DNA from 4 places in the Pseudoalteromonas sp. NS-SX12 genome. Region 2 is predicted to be linked to each of the others. Evidence: predicted binding sites of a transcription regulator. Region 2 holds the regulator's gene; each other region holds the start of a gene.
The links. The regulator sigma-54, encoded in region 2, starts transcription at its own class of promoters, with help from an activator protein. The targets are predictions, from matches to a motif close to GTTGGCACGNNNNTNGNNT.

Region 1: the regulator sigma-54 is predicted to act here: its motif matches at 2,814-2,832, upstream of AC2IOM_RS00580 (LPP20 family lipoprotein).
Region 3: the regulator sigma-54 is predicted to act here: its motif matches at 3,483-3,501, upstream of flgJ (flagellar assembly peptidoglycan hydrolase FlgJ).
Region 4: the regulator sigma-54 is predicted to act here: its motif matches at 2,118-2,136, upstream of AC2IOM_RS07665 (P-II family nitrogen regulator).

What each region holds. Positions count from the first base shown of each region.
Region 1 is NZ_CM170634.1:106,322-112,366, reverse strand. Features, by position in the region: gene AC2IOM_RS00605 (FlgO family outer membrane protein) at 1-61, shown strand, start outside; gene AC2IOM_RS00600 (FlgO family outer membrane protein) at 33-680, shown strand; gene AC2IOM_RS00595 (FlgO family outer membrane protein) at 685-1,305, shown strand; tRNA gene AC2IOM_RS00590 (tRNA-Arg) at 1,340-1,416, shown strand; gene AC2IOM_RS00585 (flagellar assembly protein T N-terminal domain-containing protein) at 1,607-2,755, opposite strand; gene AC2IOM_RS00580 (LPP20 family lipoprotein) at 2,867-3,334, shown strand; gene flgN (flagellar protein FlgN) at 3,363-3,776, opposite strand; gene flgM (flagellar biosynthesis anti-sigma factor FlgM) at 3,780-4,100, opposite strand; gene flgA (flagellar basal body P-ring formation chaperone FlgA) at 4,232-4,948, opposite strand; gene AC2IOM_RS00560 (chemotaxis protein CheV) at 5,089-6,021, shown strand; gene AC2IOM_RS00555 (CheR family methyltransferase) at 6,039-6,045, shown strand, end outside.
Region 2 is NZ_CM170634.1:1,174,338-1,180,382, forward strand. Features, by position in the region: gene mgtE (magnesium transporter) at 1-487, opposite strand, end outside; gene AC2IOM_RS05585 (HPr family phosphocarrier protein) at 611-883, opposite strand; gene rapZ (RNase adapter RapZ) at 899-1,747, opposite strand; gene ptsN (PTS IIA-like nitrogen regulatory protein PtsN) at 1,763-2,218, opposite strand; gene hpf (ribosome hibernation promoting factor) at 2,220-2,507, opposite strand; gene AC2IOM_RS05605 (RNA polymerase factor sigma-54) at 2,530-4,026, opposite strand; gene lptB (LPS export ABC transporter ATP-binding protein) at 4,105-4,830, opposite strand; gene lptA (lipopolysaccharide transport periplasmic protein LptA) at 4,827-5,345, opposite strand; gene lptC (LPS export ABC transporter periplasmic protein LptC) at 5,347-5,898, opposite strand; gene kdsC (3-deoxy-manno-octulosonate-8-phosphatase KdsC) at 5,898-6,045, opposite strand, start outside.
Region 3 is NZ_CM170634.1:96,376-102,420, reverse strand. Features, by position in the region: gene AC2IOM_RS00530 (flagellar basal body rod protein FlgF) at 64-810, shown strand; gene flgG (flagellar basal-body rod protein FlgG) at 829-1,617, shown strand; gene flgH (flagellar basal body L-ring protein FlgH) at 1,630-2,313, shown strand; gene AC2IOM_RS00515 (flagellar basal body P-ring protein FlgI) at 2,322-3,416, shown strand; gene flgJ (flagellar assembly peptidoglycan hydrolase FlgJ) at 3,551-4,540, shown strand; gene AC2IOM_RS00505 (FlgK family flagellar hook-associated protein) at 4,540-6,045, shown strand, end outside.
Region 4 is NZ_CM170634.1:1,636,236-1,642,280, reverse strand. Features, by position in the region: gene AC2IOM_RS07675 (response regulator transcription factor) at 1-379, opposite strand, end outside; gene AC2IOM_RS07670 (ammonium transporter) at 497-1,729, opposite strand; gene AC2IOM_RS07665 (P-II family nitrogen regulator) at 1,740-2,078, opposite strand; gene AC2IOM_RS07660 (sensor histidine kinase) at 2,374-3,582, shown strand; gene AC2IOM_RS07655 (histidine kinase) at 3,601-4,704, shown strand; gene AC2IOM_RS07650 (histidine kinase) at 4,807-5,361, shown strand; gene AC2IOM_RS07645 (LytR/AlgR family response regulator transcription factor) at 5,351-6,045, shown strand, end outside.

The sequences.
Region 1 (6,045 bases), 1.1 Mb from region 2:
AAATTGGTCGATGAAAAGAATACAATTGCGGGATGGCTATTTGTATCGCAATTCTTATTGAGGTAACGATGATGAAAAAGCGCTTAATTACTGCACTAGTGGCATCAATTTCAGGCTGTACTTTGCTCAGTGACAATAGTGGTACTTCTGCTGATGATAATCAGTATCAAAATACATCACTAAAAGGTTACACACTTTCCCAACCGATTGATAGTGGTGAGCTAACCGTTAATCATTATGCAAAACAAATGATGTTAAAAATGACAGAAAATTTGAAAATGATTAACTCAGAAACACCAGTAGCAGTATCCAGTTTTATCTATGTTGATGACTATGAGAATTCAGACTTGTTGGGTAACCAATTAACGGAAAGCTTTTTACATGAACTTCACTTATTTGGTGTGCCAGTTGTTGACTTTAAAGCAACGAGTTATATGCGTGTTGCAGAAAATGGTGACTTCGTTTTAAGTCGGGACTTTATGGAACTAGACCAAGGGCAAAATTTTGATTATGTACTGACCGGCACTATGACTAGTCAACATAATGGAGTGCTGGTTAATGCTCGTATTGTGGGTATAAAAAGTAAAGCTGTGGTTGGTACATCACAGGGGTTTATTCCACGTGATGTGATTAAAACGCTTAAGTCTTCAAAAAAATCAAATAGCTTAATGATAAGGTAGTTTTATGAACAAGGTTATCTTAACAATTGTTGGTTCGTCATTAATTACGCTAGGGTGTACGTCTACTCAAGACGAAAAACAAGTTAATCCGACAGATGAGTACATTATTGAACTTGCTAAACAGTATGACGGGTTGAGTAGTCATAAATCAATGTCGTCAGTTGCATCAGTTAATACACAAGAGTTCCGACCTTATGATCATAATCGTACCTTGGGAGATTTTGCAGAAGTTTTAGCGTTACAATTAAGAAGTAACTACTTTGGAAGCTTTCACAATATTAGTATTGTGCCAAGTGGTTTTGTGTTAATGAATCAATCACTGACAGAATCAAATCAATTAGGAAATCAATTAGCTGAATTATGCAGCACCCAGCTTCATCAATTTGGTTTAAATGTTGTGGAGCCAAATTTAAATCGTGTTCTATCACTATCCAATACAGCTTTAAAAAGAGCTCCTTTTGAATTTGAAAATGTATCGCATGTGTTAACTGGTACCCTAATAGTGCGAAAGCGAGGGGTTGAGGTGAATGCAAAAATCGTTAACTCGAGAACAAAGCTTTCAGAGTCTACGGCAAATATTTTTGTACCTTTTTATATTTTACATGACGCAGGGATATCACTTTAACCAAAAATACTACAGCAATATTCTCAATTATTTTGTTCTCGTAGCTCAGTTGGATAGAGCATTCGCCTCCTAAGCGAAGGGTCGCAGGTTCGACTCCTGCCGGGAACGCCATTAAAGTCTATAAAGTTTTAACCCGTCTTTTTTAATTGTTATTTGAACGTCATCAAGCATCTTTTAAATCGAGCTATCTTTTATTGTTTTGTAGCCGCGTGATTAACGTATTTCTTGAAGGTTACGTGTTTAACCCGAGTTATTTTGCAATAGAACAGGTAAATGCTAAGCTTCTCTTGGCTCTAGCCCCTTAGAAGCTTGCTAACGTAACCAAATCACCAATTTGTACATTTGCCAGGAGTTTGTCGCCTATCACTTGGGCAATGGCGGTGTTTTGATTTACCTGAGTGACTCTCAACTGGTAATCAGTATTAATAATAAGCTGCTTTTGATTAAACCCTTTGCGCAGTGCTACTTGCAGCTTTTGCCCTTTCACTAGATTATTCTCAGCGCCAAGGCTAATGATCACGGTATCGTGGTCGACGCTTAAAATACGTGCTTGCGCTGGAATACAGGCAAGATAGCTTGCTAAATCTTGGCCAAGCTTTAAGTTGATATCTGATATTGCTTGTCCATAAGGCATGGTCCAAAATTTTTCACTGTTCACATCGATACGGGCTGTTTTTTTGGTTTGCCAGGTGGCAAATGTATCGTAGTGTGTTTGTTTCAGCAGTTCGCCAGTTAAGCCATTGTATAGCGCCGTATTAATCGAGAAAAAACGTTCATAAGCTTTATTTTGCCAAAATGCTAACGATGAACTCTGTTGCTCACCAAGAGATAAGTCTTCTATTTGCGAAATCCAGACAAACTGACTGTTATTTTGGTCGGCAATTTGTTGAATAAGCGCGCTTGAGTTGGCATCAAAATGCGCAGTAAATAGGTTTTTGGTATTAAGCTTACGGTTAATATCGGCTTTTGTGTTGAATAAATGAGTAAACTGATACAAATGCTTTGCGAGCTTTTCGCTGTATGCTTTTGGTAATTCAAAAATTTGACCATAAGTTGCATGGCTCGGAGTTTTGAAACCTGTTCTTGTTAGAGCCACATTCTTTTTAATCGATGAATTTTGGCAAGTCTCGCTATTATCTAAAATATCGAGTCTAAGTGTAATTGAGAGCGTGTTGTCTGATTGAATTTCATCAATTACTTCAATCTGATCGATTGCTCCATGAGAGTAAACTTGGGTACTTGGTGTTTGCCAAATGCCATTTACCACTTGCTGTAGACTAGTAACTTGCGCACCTGAAAAAAGTAGAGCTTGCTGAATAGCGTTTTCGGTTGCCATCATTCGAGCTTGTTCAACATTACCATTGCGTATTTTGGCTTGGCCGGTTGATTCATACCAAATTGCATGAGACGAAAAGCTCACAATAAAAAGAAGTAATACTAGATGTCGCATAGCGCAGATCTCAATTTAAACCTTAGTCTGTATATTCAATTTCTGTACCAAACTATACAGTGGCGCGAAAATTGCTAATTCAAATGTAATATGCATTTGTATGGTGGCAACATGTTGAAATCAATTTTCAAAACATCAACTCTGGTAACGAGCTTATATTTATTAGGTGGCTGTAGCCAACTGTTTGATAAACATATTGAATATGAATACCAAACACCAGATAACTACCCAGTGCTGTATGCGGTAGGGTATGCACCGATCAGTTTGCAACCCGGTACAACAACAGAGCAAAAATCGATTATGGCAATGAAGGCATCAAAGCTTGAGGCTTATCGTGAGCTCGCGGAACAAGTCTACGGACAAAAAGTTGACGCGCAAACGAGCGTTAAAGGCCTAATCGCTAGTAATGATACTTTGAAAGTTCGTGTACAAGGTGTTGTACGTGGTGCGAAAGTGACCAAAAGCTACGCTGTGGGTGATACGTATGCAACAGAAGTTGAGCTAGATATGAAATTGGTACATGACTTATATATTGGTCAAACAAAACCAAGAAACGTAAAAAAAGTAACCTACTACTAGCAGGTTACTTTTTATTAGTAAATTCAGATTACGCTTTTAGCCCGCGAGCAATCGGGTTAGGTAGAGAGAAAGATTTGCCCGTTTTGTCGTATCCGGTATGACTTTTACCAAATAAGATATTCTTTAATTTTTGTGAAGCAATCTGGCTTTGATTTGCTGCAACTTGGTTCACGTCATTCTGCTTTTTGCAGTCAGCTAATACCTGATTAATTTGGTTGATTGTTGGCTGATATTCAGCTTTATCAATACCGTCTTGATCAATTAATTTGGCAATGTGTTGGTCACGTTGCTGAATTGACTGCAACGATGCAACTTTGCTTTCAACAACAGATATCAACGATTCATGATCGCGCGCAACTATCGCTTCTAATTCCTGCTTTAGGATGTCAGCCATAGTATTCAACTCATCAAGTTGTTGCGCTAATATCTGTTCTAGATTCATAAACTATCGACCGAAAAGTTTAAATTCAAGCTTATTGATATTTTCAGCAAGCTTCTCTGCATCAATTTTATACTCGCCGTTAGCGATCGCTTTTTTAAGCTCGTTTACTTTTTTCTCATCAATACCTGATGATTGCTCCGCTTTTTCATTTAGCTTTTTAAGCTGTTGAGCTTGCGGTGTAATGCTTACTGAATCGCTAGTTGCCTTTGCAGTAGCAGTATTCACTTGCACTTGTTTATTAGCAGTTTCAGACGCTTGCTGCTTAGAGCTTTCAAGCCTGACGTTTGCTTGGCTGTTTGAGCCTTGATTTATTTGATTAACCATGACAGTTCTCTCTACTAAGATTTCACATCTTATGTATCGGCATCTCGGGTACAACCTTTAATAAAAAATGCACTATTTTTATTAAATTTGTAACCTCTTATTTAACCTGAAATTTCTACTAGAGTACAGCGCTAAATTGTGACTTTTACCAGCTCAGTGTTTAAAACTCTTGCCTGAATTTTCTTTTTAGATTTTACATTTCGAATACTAATGTTGTCGCCTATGCGTCCATCTTCAAGCGCTTCACCTTGTGTTTTAATTGTCATGCCTTTAAAGCTTGCCAAAATAGTAATTTTATCGCCTTTACAAATAGTGCAAATATAATTGTAGTTGATAGTTTGTCCCGCACGAACATTTCGTTTACTGCGGCTACCTATTAGGTTAGTACTCGATTTAAATTGATTCGAACGCGTTAAGTGTTTTGCAACTTGCTTGCTGGTTAAATGTTGTGCGGTAATTCGTTGCCCTTTACTGATCCCTTTTGCAGCTGTAATCACTTCAACGAGCTCTAATTGCTTTACATGCACAAAAACTTGCCAATTATTTTGATCTAAACACTTAATTTTTATAGTAGATTGCCGATTAGTATTGATAGGATTTGCAGCACTTACTTGCAACTCGTGCTGACATGTTCGCGTTTTAATACGAGTGTCGAGCGGTAACGCCGTAATCGACAACTGCGAATTAGGGGGTTGGTTAGGGTTGGGTTGTTTGTTATCGGCAACATAATCTATTGCGATTTGCTGCAATTCTAACTTACTGTAAACCTTTGCTTTGAGTGAAGTCATAGCAAGCGCAGCAATTTGTATTAAAATAAAGAAATAAAGATTTTTTTTAAACAAACTCATAATGTTTCGACTATGCTTTATGGGTAAAACAAGGTATAACTAGCGAGTGTCAAAATTATGGCACATCAAGGTTATACGGTAGTACAATAACAAAGAAGCAAGAAGTATTCCTTTTCATTGCTTCAAGTTAGGAGATTGAAATGGCAGGCATTTTAGATTCGGTTAATCAGCGAACGCAACTCGTAGGTCAAAACAGGCTAGAGTTGTTGCTGTTTAAGTTAAAAGGCAGGCAGCGGTTCGGAATTAACGTATTTAAAGTACGTGAGGTTTTACAATGTCCTAACTTAACGGCAATGCCAAAATCTAATCATTATGTTAAAGGTGTGGCGCACATACGTGGGCAAACAATTTCGGTTATCGATCTTTCTTTAGCTATTGGTGGTCCTGGGATTCAAGATACAAAAGATTGTTTTATTATCATCACTGAATATAACCGTTCAGTGCAGGGCTTTTTAGTCGACTCGGTTGAGCGTATCGTTAATATCAACTGGGAATCAATTATGCCACCTCCGTCAGGTTCGGGCCGTTATTCGTATTTAACTGCAGTAACTGAAATCGAAAAGGAACTCGTTGAAATACTAGATGTAGAAAAGATACTGAATGAAATTTGCCCAGTAAACACAGAGGTGAGCGCTGATTTGGTTTCAGATGGTGAAATGCAAAAAGATCTTGGTGAGCGTATAGTATTTATTGCCGATGATTCGACAGTTGCGCGAAACCAAGTGAAACGGGCGCTTGAGCCATTAGGCGTGCAAACTGAGGTGGCAAAAAATGGACGAGAGGCGCTAGTTCGCCTGAAAGAAATTGCCGAGAAAGATTGTCAAAGTGTGGTCACTGAACGAGTAGCCCTACTTATTTCAGACGTAGAAATGCCAGAAATGGATGGATATACGCTAACAGCCGAACTAAAGGCTGATCCCAGAACAGCACCGCTTCATGTTATATTACATACATCACTCAGTGGTGTATTTAATCAGGCGATGGTTGAAAAAGTCGGAGCTGATGATTTTATTGCGAAGTTTAACCCAGACGAGTTAGCTACTGCGGTTAAAAAGTGGGTTCATGAAGATTAGACCAGCGAGTAATAAACTTGAACA
Region 2 (6,045 bases):
AATAACGCAAAACGACGTCAAGCGTGACATCAGGGCGAATCGTGATGGTATCGGTACTCATTAGAGCACCCGCGGTTTCTTCCTCGTAAGATAAAACAAATGTCGCGCGCTCTTGATCTGTTTTATCCATTGAGCCCAATACTTCTTGGTATACGGTATCGGGTAAGCTACGTAACACTTCTGCAAGGTCATCATCATCCATTTCTTCCGTTGCAGCGGCAATTAGCGCAGGATCCATTTGCGCGATAATGCCGTTACGCACATCTTCAGAAAGCTCTTCTAAGGTTTCACCTTGCAGATCCGGGTCAACCAATTGCCATAAAACAGTACGGCTTTTATGCGGTGAAGACTCCAACAATAAAGCAATATCACACGGTGGCATATGCGCTAACATGCGTCGAACATGCACAAACATGCCGCTACTTAGGGCTTTTGTAACCTCATGTAGTTGTGTTTGTGAGTAGTCTTGTTCTAGTGCTTCTGGCATGTTCACCCTATTATTTATTGAAGGTTGGAGTGAATGATTGCAACTCTTTGATTTATTAGAGTTAACTTACGTCTAACTTATTGTAGCATTATTGCAGAAAAATGTTTTAACTAAGTTAGCTGTTTATTCGTCTTCGTTAAACTTAGCTTGAATTAAATCGCCTATGGCAAGTAACGCTTGATCTTGGTCAGGACCCTCACAACGCACTAATACCTCTTTACCTTGCGAGCTTTCTAACAGCATTAAACCCAATACACTATCAGCTTCAGCCGTTTTACCGCCTTGGGATAAACTAATTTTCGCATCAAATGCCATTGCGAGCTTTGCAAGTTGGGTTGCAGCGCGAGCATGTAGCCCTAACTTGTTTTCGATTAAAAATCGTTTTTCAACTGACATAATAGTCGCTTATGCTTATTTGTTTACTTGCTCACGATGGTGGGCTTTTACGTTTTTATGGTGTTTGGCGAAGCTATCAGCCAGTGTTTGTGCTAAATAAACTGAACGATGCTGGCCGCCAGTACAGCCAATTGCAACGGTTAAATAGCTACGGTTATTACGCTCTAAATGCGGTAACCAAGTTTCAATAAAGGTTTGCACTTGCCATGCAAATTTATGAACCACAGGCTGGCTAGAAAGGAAGTCGATTACCGGTTGGTCTAACCCCGTTAACGGCTTAAGTGCTGGTTCCCAATGCGGGTTTGGCAAAAAGCGGGCGTCAAAAACATAGTCAGCATGTTTTGGAATACCGTGTTTATAACCGAATGACTCAAACGTGATAATTAACTGATTTGATTTTTTACCGAGTACCTTCTCTCGTATGCTATCGGCAAGTTGGTGAACACTTAAGCCTGTTGTATCGATAAAAATATCCGCTTGTGAGGCGATAGGATCGAGCAGCTTTTTCTCAGCTTCAATGGCTTCTTCAAGGGAGATATTATTCAGTGATAACGGATGCAAGCGGCGCGTCTCTGAAAAGCGCTTAATTAGCGTGCTGTCATCGCTATCAAGGTAAAATAAGGTTGGTGTTGCAAAACCAGGTAAATAGTCGAGTACTTCTTCTATTTCCTCTGGCTCTTTAGTCATATTTCGAGCATCAACACTCACTGCAATTTTGTCGTATTTATCTGAAACTGAGCGGATCAACGAAGGCAATAAATTAACAGGAATATTGTCAACAACATAGTACCCGAGATCTTCCAATACTCTGAGAGCGACTGTTTTTCCTGAACCAGAACGACCACTGACTAAAATAAGTTGCACTTAGATCTCCCTTAGTTAACTCGCCTCACTACTAATGATTTGATATAGCTGATGATTATTTTCAGCGTGACGTAGTTGACGGCAAAACTGCTTATCTTTTAGTTTATCAGCGATGGTGGCTAAAGTCTGCAAATGTTGCTGGCACTTTTGTTCTGGTATGAGCAGTACGATAAAAATATCAACGTCTTTATCGTCAATAGCATCAAACGGAATAGGTGACTGATTTACAATTAAAAAGCCAATGGTATTTTGTAGGCCATCAATGCGGCCATGAGGAATGGCGAGGCCTTTACCAATACCCGTGCTACCTAGTTTTTCGCGTTGCAGCAAGGCTTCAAGAAACTCTTGAGAAGTAATATCAGGGGCTTGCTGATGGGCAAGGTCGCTAATAAATTCAAACAGTCTTTTTTTGCTATTAAAAAGGACCGCGGTTTTAGCGCAGTCCTCAGCAATAATATCGGTTAATTTCATTTTAGTGGCGAGAAAGTTTCTCTTTGTGCTTAATTACTTGGCGGTCTAGTTTGTCGACCAGGCCATCGATTGCTGCATACATATCTTGATGCTCGGTAGAGGCAAACAATTCGCCACCGTTAACATGCATAGTAGCTTCTGCTTTTTGTGATAGTTTTTCAATATCTAGAATAACGTGCACGTTATTTATATGATCAAAATGCCTCTCTAGTTTTGCAAATTTGTTAGTGACATAGTCTCTTAAAGAATCAGTAATTTCTACGTGACGACCTGTTAAGTTTAATTGCATAAGCATTTTCCTTCTATTTGGTCTAGATCAGGCTCTTGCGCTGATTAGACGGTGGTATGGATAGCGACTCACGGTATTTTGCGATAGTGCGTCGCGCCACTTTAATTCCTTGTTCTGCTAGTAAGTCGGTAATCTTGCTATCACTTAATGGTTTAGCTGGATTTTCCGCCGCAACTAGCTTTTTGATCAGTGCTCGAATCGCGGTAGATGAACACTCACCCCCATTTTCCGTGCTAACGTGGCTTGAAAAAAAGTATTTAAGCTCATAAATGCCACGTGGTGTATGCATGTATTTTTGCGTTGTTACACGCGAGATAGTCGACTCATGCATCTCGACCATTTCGGCAACGTCGTTTAAAACCATAGGTTTCATTGCTTCGTCACCATATTCAAAGAATGCCTGTTGTTGTTCAACAATGCAATTGGCTACTTTTAATAAAGTATCGTTGCGACTTTCTAAGCTTTTAATAAACCATTTTGCTTCTTGCAAATGGTTGCGAATAAACTGGCTGTCAGTGCTTGATTTCATCGAGCGAGTAAGCGCAGCATATTGTTCATTCACGCGGATCTTTGGCATGCTATCGTTGTTTAAATCAACGCGCCAACGTCCTTTAATTTTCTTTACTGAAACATCGGGAACCACATATTCAGGCTCTTCTTTTATGATGCTTTCAGCTGGTTTTGGATTAAGGCTATGTATTAATGTTAAGACTTCTTTTAACTCAGGCTCCTTGAGTTTAGCCTTCTTCATTATTGTACGATAATCACGTAATCCCAAAAGTTCCATATGGTTTGAGATTACGCTCTTTGTTTCGTTTAGCCAAGGGGTATTTTTGTCGTACTGATTGAGCTGGATCAATAAACATTCTTGTAACGAACGTGCAGCAATACCAACAGGATCAAAGAGTTGAACGCGTTTAAGTACAGCTTCAACTTCGTCTAGTTCAATTTGTTCTTGGTCGTCAGATTGCTGTACCGCTTCTAAAATTTCTTCGCTACTTTGTGTTAAATAACCTGAATCGTCTACCGCTTCAACAATTGTGGTTGCGATCATCTCGTCGGTGTCGCTGAACGGCGTTAAGCGTAATTGCCACATCAAGTAATCTTGCAATGATTCGCTGGTAGAGCCTTGATATACAGTATCGTTGTCAGGAGCTGGGGCGTTACTGACAGAAACTGGTGCGGCGCTGATATAATCATCCCACGACACATCCATAGCTAAATCTTCAGAAATATTCTCGTTGCTAAGTGCGTCGCTTGATTCAATTTCACTTTGGCTTGGCGCTGCTTCAACATCATCGCCGTTTATTGATTCGTCTTTGTTTGACTCAGTGCTTTCGTTGTTTTGTTTATCGTCACTGTAGTCAATGTCTTCTTCAAGTAAAGGATTGGCATCAAGCGCTTCTTGAATTTCTTGCTGCAAATCTAACGTACTCAGTTGCAACAAGCGAATAGCCTGTTGCAATTGTGGAGTCATTGTTAGTTGCTGCCCAAGGCGAAGCTGTAAAGATTGCTTCATGTAGTTATTCTAATCCTTCTTTCGATTTCAAGCCGCTAGTTAACAATTCAATTCCAAATTTAAGGCCTATAACTATTACTATAGTCTGAATTGTTCACCTAGGTATACATCGCGTACTTTTTGGTTGTTTAAAACGTCTTCAGCCGTGCCAGATGCGATTAATTCGCCGTGAGAAACAATGTAGGCTTTTTCACATACATCTAAGGTTTCACGCACGTTGTGGTCTGTTATTAACACGCCAATGCCGCGATTTTTCAAATGCTCAATTATTTTCTTTATATCTATCACTGAAATAGGATCAACACCAGCAAAAGGTTCATCTAACAGGATAAATTTGGGGTTTGCGGCTAATGCGCGCGCAATTTCCACACGACGACGTTCACCGCCCGACAATGCCATACCCTGTGAATCTCGGATATGGCCAATGTTAAATTCTTCTAATAAATCATCGAGCGCTTCTTCGCGTTGCACACGATTAAGTTCTTTGCGTGTTTCTAGAATCGCCATGATGTTTTGATATACAGTAAGCTTTCTAAAAATCGACGATTCTTGCGGTAAATAGCCTATGCCTAAACGGGCGCGACTATGCATTGGTTGCAATGTAATGTCATTATCGTCAATACGAATAACGCCATTGTCGCTCGGCACTAAACCAACAATCATGTAAAACGTCGTGGTTTTACCGGCACCGTTAGGACCCAGCAAACCAACAATACTGCCAGCTTTCACTTCTAAACCAACATTTTTTACCACTTGGCGTGATTTGTAACTTTTAGCCAGCTTTTCGGCAATTAATGTGCTCATTGTCCGCCTTGTTCATTTTGCGTATTGATGATGGTTTTTACTTGGTTAGTTGAGTTTTCAGCTTTTTTAGACGTCACTGTTTCAGCTGCGCGATCATAGATGATGGTATCTGCTGACATCATGTCGCCATTTTGTTGAAATTTGGCGCCACCAGACATTGTAAATAATGATTTAGCCACATCGTAAGTGACTTTTTTAGCACTTGCGACAATGATTGACCCATCTTCTTGTTCAGCACTAAATTTTACCGGATCACCACTGGCAATAAGTAATTGCTGGTTATCTCCTAACTCAGCTCGTTTATGTGCTTCAAGGTAATCGGCGGTGATGGTCATATTGCCATGCTTAATTTGTACATTATGGCGAAAAATACCGACATTTTCTTTTAAGCGAGCAGCTTGCTCATCGGCGTCAATCTCAAGTGGGTGCTTAAGTTTGATCTGCTCAGCGGTAGCGTGTCCACTTGTGATACACAAAGTGAGGGCTAGTCCAGCGATTGACAGTAATTTCGTCATGTTATTGGTCATAATAAGTGGTCTTTGTATGGTTTATTAACTTAATAACTTGCTCTTCTAAATTAGCATTGAGGCCTTGTCCTTTAATTTCAAGTCCCGGACCTGTCATTTTTACTTCGGATTGAGAAGTCATTAGTTTGCTATTAATTAAATATTCTACGCTTGCCGCTTCAATTGTATTGAGCATGATATTTGGTGTTAGACTTTTGGCAATAACGTTTTGTTCCAAAATGAGCTTTTCGTTATTGTAGAGCGTGGCTTCATCGGCTGTGAGTTGCCACACACCTTGTTCTGAAAAAATAGTAAATTGCGGTTTTTCAAAGTGGGTAAAACCTAAATCTTGATACATCGACATTTTTCGCGCCATCACTTTATGGCTAACAGTACCAGATTCATTAAAGTTGGTTTGCTTTAAGTCGGTTGCAATGTAATCAGGAATACTGGCAACGTTTTCAACAATCGGCTTTGGTTCTTTAGGTGTAAAGAAGTAAGGCAACCAAAGCCAAACCATGGCAATGGTGAAAAGTATAGTAAGTGCAATACGCGCCGACATTAGCTGCTACTACCTGCGTGGCTAAGTGTTTTGTCTTGGCTCAGCATAATTAAATCGGTCAGTTCTCTTACTGCGCCAAAACCGCCTACCATGGTAGTTTTATAATCAGCGATGCGTTTTACCAGAGGGTGAGCATCATTGGTTGCT
Region 3 (6,045 bases), 1.1 Mb from region 2:
TCATTGCGATTGGCATCATTTTTGCTCTACCTAACTATTAGTGATCATTTTTAGGTCGAGTCGATGGATAAATTACTTTATGTCGCTGCATCGGGCGCTAAACAAAATATGCTGGGCATTGCAGTAAAAGCTAATAATTTAGCTAATGCAAAAACCACTGCGTTTAAAGCTGATTTAGAGCAAGCTCGTTCTATGCAGGCTTTTGGTGAAGGCTTGCCAACACGCGTGTTTGCGATGGAAGAAAGACCGGGTTCACGTTTGAGTGCTGGTGCTTTATCTATGACCGGACGTGAACTTGATATTGCAGTCGGTGAAAACGGTTGGCTCGCTGTGCAAGATGCAAATGGTGACGAGGCCTACACACGTTCAGGCAATTTACGCATGAGTGAAACAGGCCAGCTATTTACAGCTAATGGCTTACCTGTAATCGGTGAAGCTGGGCCTGTTATTTTGCCTGTGCCGATTGAAAAAGTACAAATTGCCAAAGACGGCATGATCCAAGTTAGGCCGCAAGGCGCACCAGCAAATTTTATTGAAGATATCGACCGCTTAAAGTTGGTCAGTGCGTATGGTGTTCAACCTTTAGAAAAAGGGTTGGATGGCTTGTTTAGAAATAAAGATGGGGCGGAACTGGATGCCGACCCAAATATGACAGTAACTAGCGGTGCATTAGAGATGTCTAATGTGAACCCAGTTGATGAGATGGTGGGAATGATTTCACACCAACGTCAGTTTGAGTTGCAAGTCAAAATGATGAAAACCGCAGAGAAAATTGACGAAAGCCAAAGTTCTCTTATGCGAATTTATTAATGGTTTTTGGAGGTTAGTATGCATCCTGCATTGTGGATCAGTAAAACAGGTATCGATGCGCAGCAAACCGATACGTCTGTAATATCAAATAACTTAGCAAACGCGAGCACCGTAGGGTACAAAAAAAGCCGTGCGATTTTCGAAGATTTGCTTTATCAAAATATTAATCAACCGGGTGGTCGCTCATCGCAAGATACGCAGCTGCCATCGGGTTTAATGTTAGGGGCGGGTTCTAAAGTAGTTGCTACGCAAAAGAATTTCTCTCAAGGAAATATGCTAACAACTGATAACTCGATGGACTGGATGATTCAAGGTCAGGGCTTTTTTGAAGTTGCAATGCCGGACGGTAGTCTTGCCTATACGCGAAATGGCCAATTTACCACAGATGAAGAAGGTCGCATCGTAACATCGGGCGCGGGTTATCCGTTACAACCAGAAATGAACGTCCCTGATGATGCACAGCAGATTATTGTATCGCAAGATGGCGAAGTGTCGGTGCGTATCGCAGGGCAAGCAGATAACGCGGTAATTGGTCAGCTCACTATTTCTGATTTTATTAATCCATCAGGTCTTGAGCCTATGGGGCAAAACCTCTACACAGAAACCGCAGTAAGTGGTGCACCTGTGCAAGGTAACCCGAGCGTGGATGGATTAGGTGTGATTGTGCAGGGCTCTCTTGAAACATCAAATGTGAATGTAACCGAAGAGTTGGTAAATCTTATTGAGACGCAGCGCGTTTATGAGATGAATTCAAAAGTGATCTCTTCGGTTGATGAAATGTTGAGTTACATTAATCAGCAGCTTTAATAGGTGGTTAGCATGAGTAAGTTACTATTAACATTGATCGGTAGCGTACTTTTAAGCGGTTGTGTGACAACAGCAAACCGCTTCGTCGAACGTGATGATCCGTATTATGCGCCGCTGTATCCTGAAGATACCGATGTGTCGCAGGTAAACACAGGGTCACTTTATAATATACATTACTCAAATGACCTTTATTCAGACCAAAAAGCGCTGCGCCAAGGTGACATCATTACCGTAGTGCTGAGTGAATCAACTCAGGCGTCAAAAACGGCAAAAACGGAAACTGACCGAGAAACGGACTTTGCACTATCACCGGTTACTGGATTTGGCGGTAATGCAGTTACGATCAATGGTGATGCGTTGCAATACGGTGTTGGTTCAGAGGGCTCATATAAAGGCGATGCGAAGTCAGATCAGTCAAATAGTCTAAACGGTAATATTTCAGTTAATGTGATGCGTGTATTACCAAACGGTAATTTAGTTATTCGCGGTGAAAAGTGGCTTACGCTTAATACCGGTGAAGAATTTATTCGTTTAGAAGGCATCGTTCGTCCGAAGGATGTTAGTGCTGACAATATGGTGATGTCTACCCGTATTGCAAACGCACGTATTCAGTACTCTGGTAAAGGGGCGCTGGCAGATGCACAAGAAGCAGGGTGGTTAGCTCAGTTCTTCTTAAGCCCATTAAACCCTTTTTAGGAGGTCGCATGCGTAATTTTGCTATTGGTTTTATCGCGCTTCTTAGCCTTTTTAGCTTCCCAACAACAGCAGAACGTATTAAAGATGTGACCGTTGTTGAAGGGGTACGTAGTAACCAGCTTGTTGGTTATGGTTTAGTTGTTGGTTTGCCTGGCACAGGTGAAAAAAGTAGCTTTACCGAGCAAAGTTTTAAAGCCATGCTCAGCAGTTTTGGTATCACGTTACCAGCAAACTTAAAGCCTAAGATTAAGAATGTCGCAGCAGTAGCTGTACATGCAGATTTACCGCCGTTTGTGAAACCGGGTCAAACAATCGATGTTACCGTATCGTCAATTGGTAGCGCATTAAGCTTGCGCGGTGGTACATTAATTCAAACCTTTCTAAAGGGCGTTGATGGCAATGTGTATGCAATTGCACAAGGCAGCATGGTGGTTAGCGGACTAGGCGCCGAGGGTGCTGATGGCAGCAAGGTATTAGTAAATACACCAACTGTAGGGCGTGTTCCAAATGGCGCGATTGTCGAACGTGCGGTCGCATCGCCGTTCAACCAAGGTGATCACATTACATTTAATCTGCACCGTCCTGATTTTTCTACTGCAAAAGCCTTGTCTGACACGATTAACGATTTAGTAGGCCCAAATACTGCCACAGCAATGGATGCAGCGTCGGTTAAAGTGTTAGCACCACGCGACCCAGCGCAACGCGTAGCTTACCTCGCTACTTTAGAAAATCTTGAGTTCGAACCAGCTGATAACAGCGCAAAAATTATCGTTAATTCGCGTACAGGCACTATCGTGATTGGTAAAAATGTTACTTTAGAACCCGCTGCAATCACTCATGGTGGATTGACTGTCACGATTGCAGAGCAGCAAAACGTTAATCAACCCAACGCACTTGCTGGTGGGCAAACGGTTGTTACCGAGCAAAGCATTATTGATGTAGCACGCGATGATACCCGTGCTTTTGTGTTTGACCCAGGTGCGAGTTTAGATGATCTCGTGCGAGCGATTAACGAAGTCGGCGCGGCGCCAGGTGATTTAATGGCAATACTTGAAGCGCTGAAAGAGGCGGGCGCAATAAGTGGCCAACTAATTGTGATTTAAGTTTACAGATTGTTACCAAAGCCCTGCATTGCAGGGCTTTTTTGTTTAGCGCTTTAATTTTATTTCTTTGGCTTGATTTTTGCATTGGTTTATCAGTGTGTTTCGTAGCCAATTTATTGAATGAGAGCTGACTTATGGATGGTAACAACATAAATCATCAACAAAGTTTCTTTGACTTGAGTAACTTAGATTCTTTACGTCAAGAAGCGCTGCAAGGCGATCCTGATAAAAAGGCGCTTAAGCAAGTTGCAGCTCAGTTTGAATCTATTTTTACCCAAATGCTATTTAAAAGTATGCGTAAAGCCAACGAAGCATTTGAAGACGAAGATAGCCCGTTTAATGAAAGCAGCGTTAAATTTTATCGTGATATGCATGATCAACAGCTTTCTATGGAGCTTTCACAAAGTGGTGCATTAGGGCTTGCCGATATTATTGTCCAGCAACTTTCACCAACGCCAGGAAAATACACCCCTGCAAGTTTGTTTTCAGCAAGCCAGATTGCGCCAATGCAAAAGCCTTCATTGAATACCGCAAATACAGATTCACCAGAACAGATAAATACAACAGGTGAAGAAACCGCATTTGATAATGAGCAGTCGTTTGTTTCTGAGCTTTGGCAGCACGCTAAAAGCGCAGCTGAAAAAATAGGGTTAAGTCCTGCTGTTATGTTGGCGCAATCTGCGCTTGAAACAGGCTGGGGAAAACATGTGATTACTAAAAGTGATGGGCAAAGCTCAAATAATTTTTTCAATATTAAAGCTGACCGCGCATGGCAAGGTGATAAAGCTGCTAAAGCTTCGCTTGAATTTGAACAAGGCGTCGCTGTTAAAAAACAATCTAATTTTAGAGCGTATAACAGCATTGCTGAAAGTTTTGATGATTTTGTTAACTTTTTACAGCAAAACCCACGCTATCAATCAGCACTTAAAACAACGTCAGACCCATCTCAGTATCTCGATGAATTACAAAAAGCAGGGTATGCCACTGACCCTAATTATGCAGACAAAATTAAAGATGTGCTAAAGCGCACTGAATTTACGCAAGCACTCAACGCTGTCGCTTCAGGAATAAATGTAAACGATATGATGAAAAGTTCGATAACAAGTTTAGGAGGCACTAACTAATGTCTTTTAATCTACTTAATATTGCAAACTCAGGTGTACGTGCAAGCTCAGAGTTACTGCAAACTACCAGTAAAAACATTACCAACGTCAATACAGAAGGTTATGTTCGAGAGCGCACAGAACATAGAACACTGTTTGATAATCAAGTTGGACTTGGGCAAACTTTCCGCTTAGTGAATGACTTTGCGCAACAACAATTAAATCGCGATGTGTCTAACCTTGCTTTCTTTAACCAGTTTGTTGATGAGTCCGCCCGCGTTGACAGTTTGTTTGCTGAAGAATCTAATAGTTTGTCTACTAGTATTAATTCACTTTTTAGCTCACTACAAGAAACATTAAATCAGCCTTCATCATCGGTGAGCCGCAATTTATTTTTTAATGACGCACAAGGGTATATCGATCAATTGGGTCGGCTTTCTGGCATAGTGTTTGACCAAAAAACCATTGTGAATGATCAACTTGAAATCTATACCGATGAAGCAAATGGACTGATCAGTAAAATCAGCGAACTTAATCTTGCTATTGCATCGGGTTCTTCAGGCCCTGATGGCAGTGCTCTAAACAGTACTATTAACCAACGTGACTTGGCCATTAAAGAGTTGGCTGAGTACATAGATATTGAAACGCTAGATGGTCCAAATGGTGAAAAATTGGTGTTTATGGGTACAGGTGAAGCTGTTGTAATGGAAGATGGTGCGTTTAATTTATTTTCACTTTCCGGCGATCCAGACCCCAATTTTAAAGATTTAAAATTAGATGTGGATTCAGGTAAGGCAATACCGCTTGAAGTAGATACAAGTTTGTTGAAAGGTAAAATAGGCGGGCTATTGGCATATCGCGAAGATATTTTAATTCCATCACAAAACAAACTAGGCCAATTAAGTTTGGCAATGGCTGATGCATTTAACCAACAAAATAGATTAGGACTGGATGCGGATGGTGAATTAGGCGGTGATTTGTTCACGATTCCTAGTGCAGGTGCATACGCATATGCAGCAAATACAGGTACGGCACAAGTTACCGGTACTGTTGAAGCAGGACACGGTAGTGAAATCCCTGCTTCTGATTTTCTAATTGAATACACAGCGGCAAACCAAATAACAGTTTCTGCACTTGATAAATATGGCGACCCCGTTGGTACGCCAATTGTAGCAACAGTAGCGGGCGGCGTAGCTAATGCGGGTAGTGCTGGTGGCTTTTTATATGGTTTAGAAATAAACCTTACTGCTGGTGCTGCTGTGGGAGATAAGTTTGAGTTAAAACTTAATTCAGAGGCGTCAACAAATATTCAATTAGCGACGAACAGACCAGAAGATTTGGCGTTAGCATCGCCGATCCGAACAAATAGTAATATTAATAACCAAGGTACAGGCAGTATTTCAGGTGGTACAGTCACGGATACAACGGCTGCAGGTTTTACAGCAGGTCCGCCTCCGTCTTTAACCAATGGCCCTATTACTATTACAAAAACAGCCAACCCAAATGAGTTTGATATAACGGATGGC
Region 4 (6,045 bases), 460 kb from region 2:
GGGCATCAAATTCTTGCCGGTTAGCCAGTGCTTTTTTAATTTTGATTAATAATAAAGGGGGGATAAATGAACGCTTATCAATCCAGTCTGCGGCACCTGCATTGAATGCATTCATTTTGGTATCCAGTTCTTCAGAGGCACTTAAAAACACGATAATTGGGTTATTGCCTTGTTTTTTCACATGATGAATAAGCTCAACCCCATCGCCGTCAGGAAAGTGATAATCTAAAACAATGACACTAAATTGAGACTTATCGCACAAGGCTTTCGCTTGCTCCAAATTATACGCTTGCGACACTAAGTATTCATCGGTCAAACTTGAGGCAACAAGATCATTTAAACAAATATCGTCTTCCGCAATTAGTAAGTCTATTTTCATAGTTTAAACACGTTAATAGCACCAGTACTAAGCATAGAATAATATTACAAATAAAAAAGCCCAACGCCATTAGGCATTGAGCTTTCACATATTTACAACTTCAATCAAGCTAGTTGGTTAGATATTACCTCGTACGGTAACAAACTCAGGGTACGCATCTACACCACAATCGTGCTGGTCCATACCATTAATTTCTTCTTCTTCGCCAACCCGAATACCCATGGTTTTCTTAAGTACCGCCCAAACAATAAATGAGCTCACAAACACGAAGGCAAAGATTACTACTGCGCCAATTAACTGATTTACAAATGTCGCATCACTATTTGATAACGGCACTAGCATAAGGCCTAAGAAGCCGCATACACCGTGAACTGAAATCGCACCCACTGGGTCATCGATTTTAGCTTTGTCTAATGCCACAATGCTGAACACAACTAAGCTGCCACCAAGCGCGCCACCTAGCACCGCAAGTAACGGGCTTGGCGATGCAGGTTCTGCAGTAATTACCACAAGACCCGCAAGTGCACCATTCAATACCATAGTTAAATCAGCTTTACGCCATAACACTTTACAAAGTAATAGTGCTGAAATTGCGCCAGCAGCCGCTGCCGCATTCGTGTTAAGTAAGATTTGACTCACTGCTGTGGCATTTTCTTTGTCTGATAGCAGCAATTGCGAACCACCATTAAAACCAAACCAACCCATCCAAAGAATAAATGTACCTAATGTTGCAAGCGGCAAATTAGACCCCGGAATTGGGTAGATTTCACCATTTTTACCATACTTCCCTTTACGTGCACCCAGTAATAATACACCGGCAAGCGCAGCCGCTGCTCCCGCCATATGTACGATACCTGAACCTGCAAAATCAACAAATCCCATCTCTGATAAGAAGCCACCGCCCCAAGTCCAGTAACCTTCTAATGGGTATATAAAACCAGTTAACACCACACAAAAAACAAGGAAAGACCATAACTTCATGCGCTCAGCAACTGCACCTGAAACAATCGACATTGCCGTTGCAACAAACACAACTTGGAAGAAAAAGTCTGATTGCAATGCATGATCAGCATCTGCCGCTTCAGTACCAATCAGCATGCCCAATGACGGTAAAAAACCACCCTCGGCATTATCAACATACATAATGTTGTAACCAACAATCAGATAAACCGTACATGCAATCGCGTAAAGCGCGACGTTTTTAGTTAAAATTTCAGTGGTGTTTTTAGAGCGTACTAGGCCCGCTTCTAACATTGCGAAACCCGCAGCCATCCACATTACTAAGATGCCAGACATTAAAAAGTAAAATGTATCGAGCGCAAACTTTAATTCAACTACTGTGTTTTCCATGACATTCCCCTTAAATTGCCGCTTCGTCTAACTCGCCCGTACGAATACGAACAATTTGCTCTAGGTCATAGACAAAAATTTTGCCGTCACCGATTTTGCCGGTTTGTGCCACATTGGTAATCGCCTCAACCACGCGGTCAACATTGTCACTTTGCGTTGCAATTTCGACTTTAATTTTTGGAATAAAATCAACTTGGTACTCTGCGCCTCGATATAGCTCAGTGTGCCCGCGTTGACGTCCAAAACCTTTCACATCGACTACTGTCATGCCCTCAATGCCAAGATCTGACATCGCTTCTCTAACATCATCAAGCTTAAATGGCTTAATAATGGCGCTGATCATTTTCATAACGTGTACCTGTTGTTGTTTTTTATTTGTACTTACTAAATCCAACCTTTATGCCAATAATATTTTTTTATCTAATTCATAAAGTTATGTAATTTACAATGTGTTACAACAAAGTTAACGCACCACAAAGGTGCAGCAATAGTGGGTTTGTGAACGTTTTGGTGCAAAAAATGAAACAGCAAAAACTTGCTTTGGTGACCGTTTTTGACACAATATGCTATGTCTGAGTTAGCTGTTATGCTGAGCCGTACTAACTCAATGGAATAAAAAACAATAACAAAGGATATATAAGCAAATGGCTTATTGGGTTATCCAAGCTTTAATTGCTCTCATATTATTACTTGGCGGGCTGTCAAATATAGACACCGACAAGGAAATGCATGGCCTTGCAAACACATTCGCGTATGCAGGCATACGCACTTTAAGCTTCTTTCTTGTTACTCACTTTTTGATTCGCGCTCCTATTAATTTCTTACGCAACAAAGAAGCCGGATTTATGAAAGTGTTCATCTGTGGCTTAGTCTTTGTTACTGTCGGCTCATTTATAGCCAAGAGCATTCGCGATATAAGCAGAGACATGTTTGTGCCGATTGATAACGAAATTGCCTATTATCGAGCAAACCCCGATAAAGACCCGCTTAATCAAGTTAAAACAGATAGCGAAGTTGAAGAAAACACAGACACTCAAGACGAAACATCAACTAATGCGACAGCAAAATCTGAATTTAAAAAAGGTTTTAAAGAAGGGTTTGACAAAGCACACATAAAAGCGCGAGAAGAACTTGAGAAAATTCATAATGGAGACCAAGAAGCGATTGATCGTGCCTCTTCGCAAAAATTAAAGTCTCAATTCGGTGCATTTCTTTTTTGGTTGTTTTGCTATCTACCGTTGTCAGCATTAAAACGTCGCTTCCAAGTTAAAACACAACTTAAGCAAAGTCAGATCGCATTATTAATGAGTCAGCTTAATCCGCATTTTTTGTTTAATTCTTTAAACAGTATTCGCGGTATGATTTTCGAAGATAAACAGCTTGCTAAAGAGTTAATCGATAAACTAAATGAGCTTTTTCGCTACAACTTAACAGCGAATAAGCACCCCACGGTAAAATTAAAAGAAGAGTTACGCATTTGTGAATTCTATCTTGATATTGAGCATATTCGCCTTGAAGAACGCTTGTTAATTGAAATGCATGTAGATGAAACCTGCTTAAATATTAAAGTCCCGACTATGGGCATTCTTACATTAATTGAAAACTCAATTAAGCACGGTATTGCGCCAAGGCAAGATCAAAGCCTGCTGATTGTTGATATTGCTAAACAAAAAAACCAACTTGTGGTGACAGTAAGTAACCCAATTTACACAGGCACCTATAAAGTCGAAAGCACAGGTACAGGGCAAGAAAACCTAATTAAACGCTTACAGCTAATGTATAACGAAAACGCCTCGTTAAACGCTGAGTTTAAAGACGATAAATACATCGCATGTTTAACATTGCCAATTTAAAAAGGTCAAAATCCGGTTATGAATTTCAGTTACATTCGAAATACCAGTCCTAATTATTGGCGATACCAAGGGCCGATCTTATTTGTATCAGCCTTAGTAACTCTCTTAGGTGTATGGGGGATTTTTCAAGAACCTGACGGCCAAGAAATCCCCATATTTCAACTTGGTTGGCACGGTGCATTAGCTCTCAGCACTTACCAGCTAATAATGATATTTGCGGCATTTCATATCGTGCTGCGCGGCATTTATAAACACTATAAAACCTATGCTAAAACTAAGTGGAAACTGTTTTTACTGCTATTAGCTAGTTCCACCATCACCTCATTGTTGATTGTTGGCTTAGATTGTTTACCTATATTACTAGCACTAGTACCTTACTCTCTTGAAGAGTACTTAAACAGTATTATGCATTTGGACGGCTTAGGCGAGTCACTTGTAGCCTATGTTATTTATAATATTGTGTTTAATTTAGTGTGGGCTTACTGTTACGTACTCGCAGCTAGCATTTCAAATTATAAGCAGCTCGCATTATTGCTTAAAAAGCAAAAACTACAAATTTTAACCAACCGTGTTAACCCTGAGTTTTTATTCGATACCATGGAAGCGATTAAGCATCAAATTGATATTGATGAAGAAAAAGCGGCAGATCTTGTGACCAAAGCATCGGACCTTTTTCGTTACAACTTGATGTCGAGTAAAACAGCCGATGCAAAGCTCAATGATGAACTGGCCAGTTTAACCAATTACCTAGAGTTACTTGAAGAACAAAAACGTGCGCCAAGTAGTTACAGCTTAAAGCTTCATGATGCTGAGATATCACCTAATATCCCAAGTATGTCGCTTATTTTTATCTGTTCGTTTTTACTCAACACTGCGCGTAACCGCAACGGCGAACTAACGATAGCAAGCTTTATAAAACACCAAAAATATCGTATCGAAATTGCACATCAAAGCCACGGTAAGTTCTTTTTAGATACTGAACATTTCGATAATGTAAAAAGCCGTTTAGAGCACCAGTATAGTAACGATGCCAGCATCGTTTTAGTTAAAAGCGGTAAGCGCAGAAAAGTAGTGATTGAACTGCCAATTGACTGGCAACAACAGCTAGAAAAAACAGCCTAACCATTCATCTCACTTTTTTGCCGTTTATCATTTTAATTGGCGAGATAATTTTAAAATCGATAGACTCAGAATAGTCTGTCAAAAAAGAGACTTTCTTTTTATATGTTTGAAAAAAATGCGGAAGCACCATTAAATCCACACTTCTTGTTTAATAGCATGAATGCTATCCGCTATATGATTTTCGAAAATCAAGATTTAGCGAGCGACTTACTTGGCAAACTTGCCGAGTTAATTCGCTATCAACTAAACGACGGTGTAGGTAATACCAGCGTTAGCGACGACTTAACTCAATTAGCACACTTGCTTGATTTAGAAGCGCTACGCCTTGAAGAACGAATTACAATAACAAAACAGTTCACTAAGCTTTCCAGCCCATATCCTTTAGCATGCTCTTTGCTACTGCCTATAGTTGAGTATGTATTCATCAAAAAAGATATTTACAGCGTTAGCCACAATGAACTACTTGTAAGCACCAATGAAACTGGCGGTGCGCTTACTTTTACACTTAAATTAACGCAAACACCAAAAATAAAGTCAGGTGACTTGCCATTAAACGAGCTAATTGCGAAGCTCGGCCTTGGTAATGTTTGCAGTGCAACACAAACCTGTGATGCGACCACTTACACGATGGAGTTAACTTTTAACAATGAGTATTAGAATAATAATTGTTGATGACGAACGTCTTGCTCGCAGTGAATTAAAACGCCTACTATCAAAACATAGCCAAATTGAAATTGTTGATGAGGCTAAAAATGCCGAAGAAGCGAGTGAAAAAATCGCTGAGCATAAACCGGATGCAATCTTCTTAGACATTCATATGCCTGGCGCAACCGGTTTAGAGCTTGCAGAATCACTCGGTGATGACGTGAATATTATCTTCTGTACTGCTTACGACCAGTTTGCCGTAGAAGCATTTTCACTAAACGCGATGGACTATTTAGTAAAACCAGTAAACCCTGCTCGTTTAGCCGAAAGCATTGAAAAATTAGAAAAACGTCTTGAACAAAGCGCATCGGCAAGTGGCCTACCGGATGATCACAAACTAATGGTGAAGTACGGCGAAACCATGCGCATTATTGAGCTGAAAGAGATCATTCGTTTTGAGTCAATTGGTAACCACGCGGCGATTTATACACCGCACGGTAAAGCGTACTTACACAGCTCGCTTAATAAAATTGAAGCAAAATTAGACGAAAGACATTATTTTCGTGCCAGTCGCTCAGACATTATTCGTCTAGATGCAATTGAAAGCATGGAACAGGCAATTAGCTATGGCTTAACAGCGACGCTAAGCAATGGTCAAACGGTTGAAATCTCTCGTAGACAAGCAACCAAATTAAG